Regions from separate parts of the Veillonella sp. T14073-2 genome, predicted to be linked through region 2. Evidence: riboswitches for the same ligand, from Rfam matches in the RefSeq annotation. Region 2 holds a riboswitch; the other holds the start of a gene.
What was found. Region 2 has a riboswitch for cobalamin ahead of VCHSUH04_RS07725 (methylmalonyl-CoA mutase family protein). Riboswitches for the same ligand answer to the same signal wherever they lie in the genome.
Positions count from the first base shown of each region.

Region 1: linked by a shared signal. The riboswitch ahead of nikB (nickel ABC transporter permease) and the one ahead of VCHSUH04_RS07725 (methylmalonyl-CoA mutase family protein) in region 2 are both predicted to bind cobalamin.

Region 1 covers NZ_PPDC01000001.1:193,414-199,471, forward strand. The annotation lists gene VCHSUH04_RS01050 (ABC transporter ATP-binding protein) at 1-542, opposite strand, end outside; gene VCHSUH04_RS01055 (ABC transporter substrate-binding protein) at 555-2,123, opposite strand; gene nikC (nickel transporter permease) at 2,273-3,094, opposite strand; gene nikB (nickel ABC transporter permease) at 3,094-4,032, opposite strand; cobalamin riboswitch at 4,196-4,384, opposite strand; gene potE (putrescine-ornithine antiporter) at 4,889-6,058, opposite strand, start outside.
Region 2 covers NZ_PPDC01000007.1:44,895-50,952, reverse strand. The annotation lists gene VCHSUH04_RS07735 (DUF3829 domain-containing protein) at 1-149, shown strand, start outside; gene rarD (EamA family transporter RarD) at 323-1,213, opposite strand; cobalamin riboswitch at 1,483-1,659, shown strand; gene VCHSUH04_RS07725 (methylmalonyl-CoA mutase family protein) at 1,953-4,115, shown strand; gene scpA (methylmalonyl-CoA mutase) at 4,120-6,058, shown strand, end outside.

The DNA.
Region 1 (6,058 bases), on a different contig from region 2:
GCAGATGTAGGTTCATCACCAATTAATAACGCAGGATCCATCGCTAATGCCATAGCAATGCCCACACGTTGGCGTTGACCACCAGATAATTCGTGAGGATAACGACGTAATATATCTGCCCCATTAGGAAGAGAAACAGATTCTAATAACTCAATTGCTCGTCGATCACATTCATCATTGGTAATTTCCACATGAGATTTAAATAATTCTCTAAACTGTTTACCAATGCGAACTATTGGGTCTAAAGCACTACCACTATCTTGGAAAATCATGGCCATATCTTTACCACGTATGGCTCTCCATTCTGACTTAGATAGGGTGCGAAGATCTTGACCATTAAAGATCATAGTACCATCTGTGACCTCACCACCTATAGGCAACAAACCCATGAGGGCACGGATCACGGTAGTTTTACCGGATCCAGATTCCCCTACAATGGTCAATACCTTACCGCGTTCCAAGGTAAAGTTTACATCCATAACAGCAGGCACACCTTGGTACGCGATGTTAAGGTTCTCTACAGTTAGTATGTTTTCTGCCATTATAGCTCCTTATTATTTTGTAATTTTATTAGTAATCCAGTAGTAGTCACTTGGGTACATGACAGCACCTTTCAAGTAAGAACCAGTAACGATATTAGTTTTAGGGTAACCTAAGAACAATGCAGCACCATCATTCATCAATAATTGTTGAATTTGAATTGCATAGTCACGACGTTTTGCAGGATCGAATTCAGTTTCAGCAGCATCTAACAATTGGTCAACTTGTGGATTGGAATAACCAGAACCGTTTTGAGGGTTGGAACCATTGTCATTTGTATGCCAGTAGTTAGCCAAGAACCAGATTGGATCGCCTGTATTAGCTGTTACGATATTGGAAATAAGCATATCATAGTCGCCATCTTGACCCATTTTATCGATCAAGTTATAGTCAACCGTTTTAATTTTCATGTCAATACCAACTTTTTTGAGGTCAGCTTGAACAGCTTCTGCATAAAGTGGCAATTCAGCACGAGAATTATATACTACGAAGTCGAATGTTAATGGTTTACCATCTTTATCAAGGATGCCGTCCCCATCAGTATCTTTCCAACCATCTTCCGCTAATAATTGTTTAGAACGTTCAGGGTTATACGCATTAGGATCTTTTAAATCATTGAATCCATAGTCCATGGATGGTGGAATTGGAGCAGAACCAGGAATGAATGTACCTTTTAACAATACATCAGCATAGTTTTTACGGTCTGTGGCAGAAATAACTGCAGCACGTACTTTGTCATCACCAAGAATCCCTTTTTGGTTAATACGAGCCAATACTACGCGAAGGGATGCAATTTCATCAACCTTAAACTTATCGTTATTTTGGAATAAGCCGATTTCACCAGCACCGATGTTAACCGCCATATCAACATCGCCAGATTGTAAGCTCATAGCGCGCGTATTAGGGTCATCGATGGAAGGAATTTCTACAGTTTTAAATGGTACTGTACCATCCCAATAGTTTTCACTAGCAGCCATCTCAGCACGTTCTTTTGTGAAAGATTTAACTACGTATGGACCTGTACCAATAGGACCTTCCTTGGCAAAGTTACGGCCATCTTTTTCTGCTTGAACGTCAACGATTAGGAACAACGGATCCGCTAAAAGGCCAGGCATATTAGGATATTCTTTTGTTGTATGAATAACTAATTGTTGACCATTAGCTTCCATAGAGTCATATTCGAAGAATGTTTTCGCACGATTGGATTTTTCAAAAGCCCGTTCGATAGATGCTTTAACAGCTGCAGCATCAACTTTTTTACCATTGGAGAATTTCACCTTATCATTGATTGTGAAAGTCCAAGTTTTATGGTCTGGGGATACTTCCCATTTAGATGCAATCCATGGTTGAGGTTTCATGTGTTCATCAAACTTCGCCAATGTTTCGCCTACACCATAGCGCATGACAACCCATGCGAAGAAGTTTTCTGTAGGTTCTAATGTGGATGCGAAGTTAGTTACACCAACTTTTAAAACATCCTTATTAGCAGCACCATTATTATCAGAGCCGCAACCAGCGATGAAGGAACCCATCATTACAATGCTAAGACCTGCTAAGAGGGCCTTTTTCCAAGATTTTTTCATGTAAAATCTCCTTGTACCATTACATATAAACATAAAACATACACATCATGACCACTACAATCTACAATAGTCATAATGGAAAAACCTTATTACCGCCTATTTATATAACAACTTTCACAACATAACCTATAAATAAGCATCACACGTAACTAACCTTGATTTTTAGGATCCACTACATCGCGCAAGGAATCAGACCAAAGGTTAAAGATAGCAACTACGATAAGGATGGACATACCAGGGAAGGCCATCAGCCATGGACTGGTTTGTAAATATTGACGACCTTCGTTAAGCATAAGGCCCCATTCTGGTGTTGGTGGTTGAGCACCAAATCCAAGGAAGGAAAGACCAGCAACCTCAATCATAATAGCCCCAATATCTAGTGCACCTGTTGTAACAACAAGAGGCATAATATTAGGAATGATATGACGTCTAATAATAGTTGATGTAGATGCCCCCATCATGACAGCAGCCGTTACATACTCTTCGCCACGAACTTTCAATGTCATAGATCGTACCAAACGAGCATATTTTGCCCAACCTACTACAGATAATGCCAAAATCGTATTCATAATACTACCACCCAAAATACCTGCAATGGCAATGGCTAATACTACACCCGGGAAGGATAGCATAATGTCCGCAAAACGCATGAGGACCATTTCGATTTTCCCGCCGAAATAACCGGCTATGGCACCGATAATAGTACCAATGCTTACCATAATCACTACGATGGATACACCCATGAACAAGGATAATTGAGTACCATAAATGATACGAGACAATACGTCACGACCCAGTTTGTCGGTGCCAAACCAATGCTGAGCACTAGGGGCTTGTAATGCTTTAGACATATCCGATGTGAAAGCATCTCCCGGCGCAAGCCATGGTGCAAAGATAGCAATGAATACGATGACAAGCATCAATGCAGTGTAGAAAGAGAACAATTTATGTTTCTGAATAAATTCTTTCATTATGCTCTCTCCCTTTTCAATCTAGGGTCCAACAGAACATAGGATGCATCAACTAGAGCATTGACACACATATATGCTAAGGCAACCCATAACACAAAACCTTCGATCAATGGATAGTCGCGCATGGTAATGGCATATACCGCCATATTCCCAAGGCCAGGCCAGGAGAATACCATTTCAACAACTGCAACACCGCCTAATAGCCAACCGATGAGAACACCTAATATAGTGATGAGTGGTAATACTGCATTAGGCAAAATATGACCGAATAAAATTTTCATCTCACTCACACCACGAGCACGTGCGCCGATGACATAATCCTTTTGCATTTCTTCAAGAATAACAAGACGAACTTGGCGCATGTACTTGGACCCAACTACAACAGCTAATGTAACGGCTGGTAGAATTACACCGATTGGAGTTACACGAGAGGACGCAATAGGAACGAGCCCTAATTTAAGACCAAAGATATAAATCAATACAAGGCCTAACCAGAATGATGGCATAGACACGCCTACAAAGGAAGCAGTGCGCAACAGATAGTCGATCCATTTGTTTCGATTTAAGGCGCTTATAATCCCTGCCGGCAATGCATAGAGCAATGTAAATACTAATGCTGTACCCGCTAACATAACTGTTCCTGGCAAAGCCTCTAACATACGATCTACAACAGGCTTTTTAGCAGAGTAACTCATGCCCAAATCACCGTGTGCAGCATTTACAACCCAATTAGCATATTGTACTAAGAACGGTTTATCTAAGCCGAGTTGCGCACGCGTCTCATCAATAAGCTCTTGAGATACAATTGTATCTGCCGTTTCTAGTAACATCGTTACTGGATCGCCTGGTGCTAAATAAGTGAGACAAAATGTTAAAAAAGTAATGCCAAACAGTGTAACAATGAATTGACCTAGCTGTTTAGCAAAGCGTTTACCCATAGGCGCCTCCTATACTCTCTAAACACTAACAACAAATCAAATAAAAACTAATGTTACTATCCGCGCAACGCAGTAGTAAGAGCCGAAATCAAGGAAAAATATAGCTCTCTGCGGACCAAAAAAAGGTTAGTCCACCTGACTAACCTAAATTAAGTACGGTATATGCATACCATACATTTAGAGCAGGCTTTCTGACTCATGATTCATCGCAACATTTCGACCTTCCCAGTTTCCCAGTGACCCTATAATGAAACCTTGCTCCTCATTACAGCTATTTGCATAGTATGGGATTTACACCCATTTTCCTCTTTTACGCTCGGTATACACCGACACTCATTAGTTCATTCATTTTTATCGATTATAAATATACTATATTAATATTCTGTTTGCAATACATATACCCCTTATGGGTATTCGTACATCGTAGATTTTCAATGTAATTTTTATACTAATAAAAATTATCGATTACTGATCAAATCCCTATTCATGTATAAACCTATACAAATCACTTTATATATATGTTTTTTCCCGTATTAACTGTATGCAACTGTATATATATTAATTATTATTATAATGGTAATTTTCTCATAATTTTTTTTTATACATACCGAAAAAACTTTTAATCACTTTAGCAACTGTCAATTATTTATAATAAATAAGGCCACAATTAATAAGTTTTATTGATATTAGTATAGTTAACATAAGTATATTATCTATACCTCTTTAATTTCCAAAAACCTAATATATGCTTAACTAAAATTAATATATTCTTACTGTAGCCACCTCACTCTTACGTACAACATCAAAAAGAGGCTGTTACTAGGTAACAGCCTCTTATAAGACGAGAGTTATTTAATTAATCGATACTTTGTTGTAAGCGGTGCGCTTTGCGTGTAGCCCACGCTTTACGCAAAACATAGATCACAAGACCAATGCTTACTGCCACTGCACTACCGAGCATAGCATCAACACCACATGCGTAAATAGCATACAAACAGTAGATAACGCCAACACCAAATACGTAGTTAGAGCGTTTAATGCGGCTTTCAGCTACGCCAGCCATACGCATCATTGTAGGTACTGCTAAGATGCACAATACATATGGTACTACGTTAGTTACAACCGCCAAATTTACCAATACTTCAAATTGCTCACGCAAGGAATCACTTGCAGTGAACAATGTAAGTAATGTTTCAACAGCAAGTAGAATGAATACGCCACGAACAGGAGCATCCTTACTATTTACACGAGCGAACACTTTAGGGAAGTAACCATGTTCCGCTGCGCTTTTAAATACGCGAGACAATGTGAATTGCCAGCAAAGTAAAGCGCCAAAGCAAGAAATAACCATTGCAGCCATCACGATGTTTGCAATTGTATCATTGAACATGTATACGAATGTCAAACCAAATGGTGCATTAGAATTTAACAAGTCGATGTTAGGCACGATACCGGCCATAACATTTGTGGACAAGATGTAAACCACTGCCACGGCTAATGTACCCGCCACAGTTGCGATAGGTACGTTTTTCTTTGGATTCTCAACAGCATCAGCATTAGCCGCTGCGGACTCAAATCCTAGGAATCCCCATAAAGTAAGGGAAATAGATTGTTTTATTGCATCAAAAAACGGAAGATCATTTGGGTTCCACGCTGCCCAATAGATAGACGGATCAAACCAATACCAGCCGATTGTACCAATTAATAAAACCGGCACAATAGAGCCCCAAATAGTCATGTTGCTGAGTCGACCTGTGAAGCGATTACCACGGAAGTTCAAAATCGCTGCAAACCACAAAAGCACAATTGTTACTTGGCTTGTTTGTGTTGCATTGAGGTCAACACCAAAGAAAGCTGCGCCATAACCTACGGCAGATACCGCGATGGCGATATTAGCAATGATGAGAGATATGCTGTAAGCATAGCTCGCCATAAAATGTCCAGTTTTACCGAAGCGGTGTTCTGCATAACCGCCCATGCCCCCCTTAATCTGGGAGAACATACCCGCTTGAGCAAAAATATACGC
Region 2 (6,058 bases):
CTGTTAAGACCTCTGTAAACTCTACGATTGGTGCAATCCGTACCTATATGGGATCTAAACAAGATAACGATTATAAACATATGGTTGAGGCCTATAACCGTTATATTTCCAATATGAATACCACCAATATGAATGAATTGGATCAATAAGCAAGCTAGAAGAATAGTGTGATAAATTAATAGGCATATATAAGATATAAAAAGAAAGCTGTATCGAATGAGGATATCATTTGATACAGCTTTTATGTGTTTATAGGTTAGATATAGTTGCTAAAATCTCTTGTGAGATTGCATGCAGATGGCATATGCTCTCTTGTACTTAACTACATTTTTCTAATGGTTGTAATTTGATTTGATAATGAGAACAACACTAAGGCTATCCAGATACAACCAAAGGCGATCATTTGTGGTGTGCCAAAGCTTTCACCAAAGTAGAAGATAGCTAGCAATAAAGCAATAGTTGGAGATACATATTGAAGGAAGCCTAGTAGGTTGAGCGGCAATAGTTGGGCCCCATAGGAGAATAGCACTAATGGAACCGATGTTGTTAGACCGCAGGCTATGAGTAGCATGGACGTATACCAATCTGTGCCGAAATAGGACCACACTGTATTATCGACCATGGTCGTATAGAGTAAGGCTAGTGGTGTTAATAGCCAAGCCTCAAAGGCGATGCTCGTAAAGGGAGAGATGAGCAGCTTTTTTTTAACGACCCCATAGAGACCAAAGGAAACGGCGAGGATCATCGACACTAACGGCAAGGATCCCACTTGATAGGTGAGCAAGGCGATACCGATGGTAGCGATGAGGACGCTTAGCTTTTTCGGTACAGATAGAACCTCTTTAAATAGGATGACACCTAACACTACATTAAAGAGTGGGTTGATGTAATAGCCAAGGCTCGTGTCCATAACTTGGTTGTTGGCGATGGCCCAAATGTAGGTAAACCAATTTACGCTGATGATGACTGATGCTACCAACAGTAGTAATAGTTGTGAGCGCTGTTCTTTTAGTAATTGAAAGTCTTTTTTGAACTGTTTAAAATGTAGGCCAAATACGACGATGGCCATGCAAATGCCTGACCAGATAATGCGCTGCGCCAGTATATTATACGGTGAAACATGGTTTAATAATGCCCAATAGAGAGGGAGTAAGCCCCAGATGATATAGCAACTAAGGGCTGTCATTAGACCTTTTTTACTTGTGTGCTCCATAATGCCTCCTTGTGATTGTATTCATTATATCACGCATTGTGCTTGCATTTGTGCGTAGGCTTAGATTTTATGATGATTTGTACTCGATTTATAACTCGATTTGCAGACAATGAATACGTATATTTGTTAGCGATGAATACGTATATTTGATTGTGATGAGTTTTTATCATTTTAAATATGCATTAGTTATAACCTAAAATTTGATACTTATGATTAACTGTTATGTTCATTGACTTTGTGCATAATCTTACACTATATTGGACTTAGAACAACGAATATAGAGAATAGGTGTCACAAGACTTAATAGAGAAATCGGTACAAGCCGATGCGGTCCCGCCACTGTAAGGACGAGCCTGCTTTCAAAAATGTCACTGGAGAAATCTGGGAAGGCGAAAGCGAGGTGATGAGCCCGAGCCAGGAGAACTGCCTATTTGATAATCACCGTTATGTACCTACGAGCGATAGGAAGGGGATTGGGGTATGCTGGTTTCAGTGTTTTTTGGCGTACCTTTCAACAAGAAACCTTACGTGTCACTTTTGGGTGGCACGTTTTTTGTTGCCCTTGAAAGTGGCTGTTAAGCATATATATCAGGCTTCATAGTTAATGAATTGATGGACACATATTTGAGGTTGATGTGATCCAAGTATAGGAAAGCTCGTGTGATGTATATGCATAACAATTCGCAGGTACGGTGCGCTGTTTCTCGGTATGGTTTCGAGTTGAAAAGGAGGCACATATATGTCTGACAAAAAGACTTCGAAGGACGCAGAACGCGATTTATTGGCACCTGTATCCTTTGACGAATTTGAGAAACCTACGTATGAACAATGGCAGGCTGAAGTTGAAAAGGCGTTAAAAGGTGGGGACTTCCACAAGAAGATGTTCACTAAAACCTATGAAGGTATTACGTTGCAGCCAATCTACACACCTGCACTGCATGGGGAAAAAATTCCAAAAGGCGTATATCCTGGGGCAGGCGAGTTCCTACGTGGCACTAAGGCAAGTGGTTATATTAAAGAGTCTTGGGGCGTATCCCAGTACGTAGACGATTCCTTGCCTAAAGATGCTAACCATGCAAGTTTATACGAAATTGTAAAAGGCGGCACCATCCACAACATCCGTCTTGATGAAGCGACACGTCATGATCAAGATGTGCAAGTAGGCGCATCCGTTGGCGTTGGCGGTACATCTTTGTCAACTATGGATGACTGCAAACAATTGATTGAGCGTTTCAATCTTAAAGAAAATCCTTTATACATTGAAACAGGCGCTTCTGCGGCGATCTTGCTTGGTATGCTGGCTGCCACTGTGAAAGCCTCTAAAAAACAAACAGCTGACTTAAAAGGTCTCGTTGGTGCAGACCCTGTGGGCGTTTGGGCTAAAGACGGTGCATTGCATATTTCCTTAGATACAGCTTTTGATGAAATGGCACATACTGTTGTATGGGCTAAAGAACAAGCTCCAGAGCTTAAAACAGTGCTCGTGTCTGGTGATGTGTACGCTAATGGCGGCGCTAACGATGTACAGGAAGTGGCTTACGCATTGGCTACAGCTGTTTGCTACGTGCGTCAATTGGCACAACGGAACATCGATATTCACACTATCGCTAAGAGTATGATGTTCACCTTCTCCTTGGGTGCAAACTTCTTTATGGAAATCGCTAAATTGCGTGCGTTGCGCGTACTTTGGGCTCGCATCATGGAAGCGTTCGGCGCTGAAGAAGCAGACCGTGCCGTTCATGTACACGGCAGAACATCTGCTTTCACAAAAACTGTATACGACCCTTATGTAAACTTGTTGCGCAATACAACACAAGCGTTCTCTGGCGTTGTAGGCGGCTTGAACAGCCTTGAAGTATCTCCATTCGATCAACCAATTCGCAAAGCGGACGATTTCTCTCGTCGTATTGCTCGTAACATCCAAGTTATGTTGCAAACTGAATTCGAGTTGCGTCAACCTGTGGACCCTGTAGGCGGTTCCTGGTACGTGGAAACACTGGCTGCTGAATTATGCGAAAAAATCTGGGCTGAGTTCCAAACCATCGAATCTAAAGGTGGCATCGTGGCAGCTTTGAAAGAAGGCTATCCTCAAGCTCAAGTTAAAGCTATTCTTGATGAACGCTTCAAAAACCTTGCATTCCGCAGAGATGTGGCTGTAGGTAACAACATGTATGCGAACATGACAGAAGAGTTACTTGATCCTAAACCAGAAAATCAAGAACCATTGCGTCAAAAACGGGTTGCTCACATTGAAGAATACTTGGCGAGTGCGGAGCCAGATGCTATTTCTAAAGCACAGGCTACCCTAGAAGCAAGTACGACAGAGCCAGGCGCTTTGATTGGCCTCATCGAGCTTGGGGCGTTACAAAAGTTGACAATGCGTCAAATCCGTAAGTCTTTAGACGCTGGCGATATTTCTTCTGAAACGATCGAACCAATTACGGCTCATCGCTGGACTGAACAATTTGAAGCACTTCGCATGCGCACTGAAAACTATAAACAACGTACGAAAGACAATGTGAAGGTATTCTTGGCTAATATGGGCCCAATTCCTCAACACAAACCTCGTGCGGACTTCTCCACAGGCTTCTTCGAAGTAGGTGCTTTTGAAGTGATTAAAAATGACGGCCATGAAACTACGGCTGATGCTGCGAAGGCTGCTCGTGAAAGTGGTGCTGATGTTGTCGTTATCTGTTCCACAGATGATACATATCCTGAATTAGTACCGCCACTTGCGAAAGAATTGAAAGAAACTATGCCGAATGTAACGGTTATCTTGGCAGGGGCACCTCCTAAGGACCTTGAGCCTGTATACCGTGAAGCTGGCGTAGACGACTTCATTTCCGTTCGTGCAAATTGTTACGAAATCTTGAATACATTACAAGATAAGAAAGGGATGTGAGCTCATGTTTAAAAATCCAGACTTCTCCTCTCTTGGCTTGGGAACGCAGTCACCGACATCTCGCGATGCATGGCTTGCTGAACTTCAAAAAGAAACAGGAAAAAGCTTTGAAGATTTATATAATACAACAATGGAGCAAATCCAACTAAAACCTCTCTACACAGAGATGGATTATGAAGGGATGACACACCTTGACTATATGGCTGGTGTACCTCCATTCTTGCGTGGACCTTATTCCACAATGTATGTTACTCGTCCTTGGACAGTACGTCAGTACGCTGGTTTCTCCACTGCGGAAGAATCCAATGCGTTCTATCGGCGTAACTTGGCAGCGGGCCAAAAAGGTTTGTCTATTGCCTTTGACCTTGCTACACACCGTGGCTATGACTCTGACCATCCTCGCGTAGTAGGCGATGTTGGTAAAGCGGGCGTTGCGGTAGACTCCATCCTCGACATGGAAATTCTATTCTCTGGTATCCCTCTTGACCAAATGTCCGTATCCATGACAATGAACGGCGCCGTATTGCCTGTTATGGCGTTCTACATCCTAGCAGGTGAAGAACAGGGCGTTGATAAAAAGGTTATGGCTGGTACGATTCAAAATGATATCTTGAAAGAATTCATGGTACGTAATACCTATATTTACCCTCCAGCTACGTCCATGCGCATCATCGGCGATATCTTTGCTTACACCTCTCAGTACATGCCTAAATTCAACAGTATCTCCATTTCTGGCTACCATATGCAAGAAGCAGGCGCTACTGCAGATATCGAATTAGGTTACACATTGGCCGATGGTCTTGAATACATCCGTACCGGTGTAAATGCAGGCCTTCACGTAGATAAATTCGCTCCACGTTTGTCCTTCTTCTGGGCAATCGGTAAAAACTACTTCATGGAAGTAGCGAAAATGCGTGCTGCACGTATGTTGTGGGCTAAGATTATTAAGAGCTTCGGTTCTGAAAATCCAAAATCAATGGCACTTCGTACACATAGTCAAACATCTGGTTGGTCTTTGACAGAACAAGATCCATTCAACAACGTAGCTCGTACATGTATGGAAGCGATGGGTGCCGCTTTGGGCCATACGCAATCCCTACATACAAATGCACTTGACGAAGCCATTGCGTTGCCTACGGACTTCTCCGCGCGTATTGCTCGTAATACTCAGCTTTACATCCAAGACGAAACTAAGGTATGTAAGGTTATCGACCCATGGGGCGGTTCCTACTATGTAGAAGCATTAACTGATGAATTGATTCGTCGTGCTTGGGGCCATATTCAAGAAATCGAATCCCTTGGCGGTATGGCGAAAGCGATTGATACAGGTCTTCCTAAGATGCGTATCGAAGAAGCGGCAGCTCGTCGCCAAGCTCGTATCGACTCTGGCCGTGAAGCGATTATCGGTATCAATAAATATCGTCTAGATAAAGAAGATCCATTGGATATCCTCGACGTAGATAACACGGCTGTACGGGAAGCGCAAATTCGTCGTCTCGAACAATTGCGTGCTAATCGTGACGAAGACAAGGTTCAATCCTGTCTCGAAGCGATTACAAATGCTACAGAATCCGGGGAAGGCAACTTGCTTGCCCTTGCACTTGAAGCAGCTCGTGCTCGTGCATCTTTAGGTGAAATTTCCTTTGCTGTTGAAAAAGTGTGTGGCCGTCATAAAGCAGTTATCCGCTCTATTTCTGGCGTATACTCCAGCGAATATGAAGATGACGATGTAATCAAAGAAGTACGTCAAATGGCGGATGATTTCGAAGAACTTGAAGGTCGTCGCCCTCGTATCATGATTGCTAAGATGGGCCAAGACGGTCATGACCGCGGTGCCAAAGTTATCGCTACATCCTTCGCGGATATGGGCTTTGACGTAGATATCGGACCTTTGTTCCAAACTCCAGAGGAAACAGCACAAGATGCGGTGGATAATGACGTTC